One region of the Rahnella sp. PAMC25617 genome, then DNA from elsewhere that is predicted to be linked to it. Evidence: predicted binding sites of a transcription regulator. Region 1 holds the regulator's gene; the other holds the start of a gene.

Region 1 (2,412 bases):
AGTATCGGCGGTAACGGTCACTGCGTAAAATTGAAAAGGGCGATTCCTGTGAAAGGTATCGCCCTTTTTTGTTGCGTCTCACTACTGTCTCACTGCCAGATTAGTTCATCACTGCCGTGAAGCTGAAAGCGATAATCATGAGCAAAGCGCATACCGTGGTGATCAACGATAACTTCAGGTTGCTGTCCATCAAACCCCCTTTCGGATCAAGTTGTGGCGTTTCTTTTAGCCACACTAAATGTGTGCCAACGCATTTTCGCATAATTCACTTTTAAAATCTTCTGCTGAATGAAAATGTGAACATGACAATTTTACTTCCACTTTCATGCATTATAAGAGAAAATTGTCGGTTAACACGCCTGTGTGCCGGTCGATTTCACCCGAGAGCATTTCACGCCTCATTCTGAAGAATCCACCCAATGATTACACTGCCCTTTTAGATGTCCGCAGTGTAATCAACGCAAGCAAACGATTAACATAATGCTAACGTGCTGAAGCACGGAAGTTCAGGAGTCATTCTTTACATGGCAACGATTAAAGATGTCGCAAAGCGCGCTGGCGTTTCCACTACAACCGTGTCGCACGTCATCAATAAAACACGTTTCGTCGCCGAAGAAACCAGGGAAGCGGTGCTGCTTGCCATTAAAGAGCTACATTATTCTCCGAGCGCCGTAGCCCGTAGTCTTAAAGTGAATAACACCAAGACGATTGGTCTGCTGGCAACCTCCAGTGAAGCGCCCTATTTCGCCGAGGTGATTGAAGCCGTCGAGAACAGCTGCTTCTCCAAAGGCTATACGCTGATCTTGTGTAACTCGCACAACAATCTGGAAAAACAACAGGCCTATCTGCAAATGCTGGCGCAAAAACGCGTCGATGGTCTGCTGGTCATGTGCGCGGAATACCCTGACGAATTACTCAATATGCTTGAAGAGTATCGTTCGATTCCGATGGTGGTGATGGACTGGGGCGAAGCGCGTAAAAACTTCACCGACAGCATTATCGATAATGCTTTCGAAGGCGGTTATATGGCCGGACGCTATCTGATCGAACGCGGGCATCGTGATATTGGCGTGATCCCGGGACAGCTGGCGCGTAATACCGGCGGCGGTCGTTTCCAGGGTTTTGTCAAAGCGCTGACGGAAGCCAATATCCCGCTTCGCGAAGAATGGGTGGTTCAGGGCGATTTCGAGCCGGAGTCAGGTTATCAGGCGATGCATAAGATTCTGATGCAGAAACAACGCCCCACCGCCGTCTTCTGCGGGGGCGATGTCATGGCAATGGGCGCAATTTGCGCCGCTGATGAGCTCGGATTGCGCGTCCCGCAGGATATTTCGGTGATTGGTTACGATAACGTGCGTAATGCGCGGTACTTCTCTCCGGCACTGACGACCGTGCATCAGCCGAAAGAACGGTTGGGTGAGATGGCCTTTACTATGTTGCTCGACCGCATCGTCAGCAAACGTGAAGAATCACAGACCATCGAGGTGCATCCGAAACTGGTTGAGCGTCGTTCGGTGGCCGATGGCCCGTACCGCGACTATCGCCGTTAATGTTTGCCTTTAATCTTTTATAACGCCTGCTTTTGCAGGCGTTTACTTTCTCAGTCCCGCAGCCATTCACGGTTCATCGTTTCTGTATCACCCATATATTCCAGCAACCACGCCAGTGAAGGTGACGGATTGCTCTGGTCCCACGTCAGGCAACATGGGCTGTCAGGGAAGGTATTCTCCAGCGCCAGAACCTGCAATGCCTGCTGTTCAATGCGGTGGCTCACGCGATGTACCGGCATCATTCCTACGCATAAACCTTCACTCAGACATTCAAGCGCGCAGGTCCAGTCCGGCACAACCAGACGCCGCTGGTTATCAAGCGTCCAGGTATCACGCTTGGGCAACGTCCGCGAGGTGTCTTCAAGACACAATGCGGGATAAGGCCTGAGCTGGTCATCACTGAGCGCACCCGGTAACTGCGCCAGCGGATGCTGCGGGCTGACCACGCAGTGCCAGTCCATAAACCCCATATCGCGAAAACTGAAACGTCCACCAACCGGTATCGCCCGCGTCGCACCGATTGCCACATCAGCACGTCCGTCAACCAGTGCGTCCCACACACCATTAAACACTTCGGAATGAATAATCAGTTCCGTGTCAGGAAAATGACGATAGAAATCCAGCACCAGTCGCCGTGTTCTTGCCGGTTTAACGATTCTGTCGACAGCAATACGTAACTCGCCCCGCCAGCCGTTGGCAACCTGCTGACACTGGCGTCGTGTAGCTATCATTTTTTTTATCAGAACCCGCGCTTCATCCACGAAAACTTTGCCCGCTGGCGTTAAAACGACGTCACGGTGTCGACGTTCAAACAAGGGCACCGCCAGCCATTGTTCGAGCTGACGAACGGTGTAGCTGATGG
Region 2 (2,412 bases), 510 kb from region 1:
GATGACACGACGGGTCATGAATGTGATCCTCTCAATGGTGTGATGTTGTATTAAACCAAACCCTTTGCTCGAAATAATTCGGGTTGCAGGAAGGCGGCAAGCCCGTGAGTCCCTGGGAGCATAGATAACTATGTGACCGGGGTGAACGGGCGCAGCCAACGCATCTGCAGCCTGAAGTATGACGAGCAAAAAAAAGCCGACTGCTTAGTCGGCTTATTGCTAATTGCTTACTTCGTACCAAATATCTTGTCGCCCGCATCGCCGAGCCCCGGGATGATGTAGCCTTTATCGTTGAGTCCCTGATCCACCGAGGCGGTGTAGAGTTCAACGTCCGGGTGCGCGGCTTCGAGAGCGGCGATCCCTTCCGGAGCAGCAACCAGCACCAGCACTTTAATGCTCTGGCAGCCCGCTTTTTTCAGCAGGTCGATGGTGGCAATCATAGAACCACCGGTGGCCAGCATCGGGTCAACGACCAGCGCCAGACGTTCTTCGATGTTAGAAACCAGCTTCTGGAAATACGGCACAGGTTTCAGGGTTTCTTCATCACGATACACGCCGACGACGCTGATACGCGCACTCGGAACGTGCTCCAGTACGCCTTCCATCATGCCCAGACCGGCACGCAGGATTGGCACGACAGTAATTTTCTTGCCTTTGATCTGATCGATTTCCACCGGGCCATTCCAGCCTTCGATGGTGACTTTTTCAGTTTCTAAATCGGCAGTCGCTTCATACGTCAGCAGACTTCCCACCTCAGAAGCCAGTTCGCGAAAACGTTTCGTGCTGATGTCGTTTTCACGCATCAGGCCCAGCTTGTGTTTCACCAGCGGGTGTTTCACCTCGACGATCTTCATTATTTATTCTCCTAAGGTGGTTGAGCTGCAAAAAAAAATCGCGAGATTATAACGCCATTTTTTTTGAACGCCATACCAATTAGCCTGATCCAAATCAACTTATCCTTCTTCATTGAAGCCGCAGCGGCGTTAGCGGCCCTCTCTCACCCGAATCACTGACTCAAGTCAGCTCGTCGGGATTCGCTCGTTTGCTGCCTTGCTGCAACGCCAATGACTTCGGCTAAGTGTTGTATCTTTAAGTATAGATAGTGACTCTGAATAAGGCGCTCGCAAACGTTTGCTTCCACTGTTAGAATTGCCCCGCTTTATTCTTCAACCACCAACCCAAACCGCCGTGGGGACTTCGCAGTGACCGACAAAACCTCTCTCAGCTATAAAGACGCAGGCGTAGATATCGATGCCGGTAACGCATTGGTAGATCGCATTAAAGGTGTAGTAAAACAGACCCGTCGCCCGGAAGTTATGGGTGGATTAGGGGGTTTTGGTGCTCTCTGCGCGCTGCCGCAAAAATATCGTGAACCCGTGCTGGTTTCGGGTACCGACGGCGTTGGCACCAAGCTGCGTCTGGCGATGGATTTACAACGCCACGATACTATCGGTATCGACCTGGTCGCGATGTGCGTCAACGATTTGATCGTTCAGGGCGCTGAGCCTCTGTTCTTCCTCGACTATTACGCCACCGGCAAACTGGACGTCGATATCGCCGCCAGTGTGATCACCGGTATTGCAGAAGGCTGTAAACAGTCTGGCTGTGCGTTAGTCGGCGGCGAAACCGCTGAAATGCCGGGCATGTACCACGGCGAAGATTACGACGTCGCCGGATTCTGTGTTGGCGTAGTGGAAAAATCAGAAATTATCGACGGCAGCAAAGTAGCTGACGGCGATGTGCTGATCGGCCTCGCCGCCAGTGGCCCGCACTCCAACGGTTACTCCCTGGTGCGCAAAATTCTGGAAGTCAGCAACACTGACCCGGAAACCACCACACTGGCAGGCAAATCCCTGGCTGATCACCTGCTCGCACCAACCAAAATTTACGTGAAGTCGATCCTCAATCTGATCGAAAACGTGGACGTTCACGGTATCGTTCACCTGACCGGTGGCGGCTTCTGGGAAAATATTCCGCGCGTACTGCCGGAAAACACTCAGGTCATCATCGAAGAAGCCAGCTGGGAATGGCCGGACGTCTTCACCTGGTTGCAGACTACCGGTAACGTCAGCCGTCACGAAATGTACCGCACCTTTAACTGTGGCGTGGGCATGGTGGTCGCACTTCCGGCAGAACGTGCCGACCAGGCGATTGCGTTACTGAATGACAAGGGTGAAAAAGCGTGGAAAATTGGCTATGTTAAGGCCTCTGACTCCGCTGAGCGCGTCGTTATTGAGTAATCAGTCAGGTCACTCTATTCACTGAAGACGACAGGTAGGGATATGAAAAGGATTGTGGTTCTGGTATCGGGCGAGGGAAGCAACTTACAGGCCCTGATCGATGCCTGCCAGCAGGGACGAATCAACGCAGAAATCAGTGCAGTCTTCAGTAATAAAATCGCTGCATACGGGC

Evidence for each region. Region 1 encodes PurR, which represses purine synthesis genes. Its sites were predicted from a motif close to CANGCAAACGTTTGCNTG; they were not measured.
Region 2: purM (phosphoribosylformylglycinamidine cyclo-ligase) is a predicted target of PurR. The motif match lies at 1,121-1,138, and genes of this name have one in related genera.

What each region holds. Positions count from the first base shown of each region.
Region 1 is NZ_JBOCUM010000006.1:234,835-237,246, forward strand. Features, by position in the region: gene ACM615_RS07065 (YnhF family membrane protein) at 101-262, opposite strand; gene purR (HTH-type transcriptional repressor PurR) at 525-1,550, shown strand; gene punR (DNA-binding transcriptional activator PunR) at 1,601-2,412, opposite strand, start outside.
Region 2 is NZ_JBOCUM010000006.1:747,398-749,809, forward strand. Features, by position in the region: gene uraA (uracil permease) at 1-18, opposite strand, end outside; gene upp (uracil phosphoribosyltransferase) at 228-854, opposite strand; gene purM (phosphoribosylformylglycinamidine cyclo-ligase) at 1,203-2,240, shown strand; gene purN (phosphoribosylglycinamide formyltransferase) at 2,283-2,412, shown strand, end outside.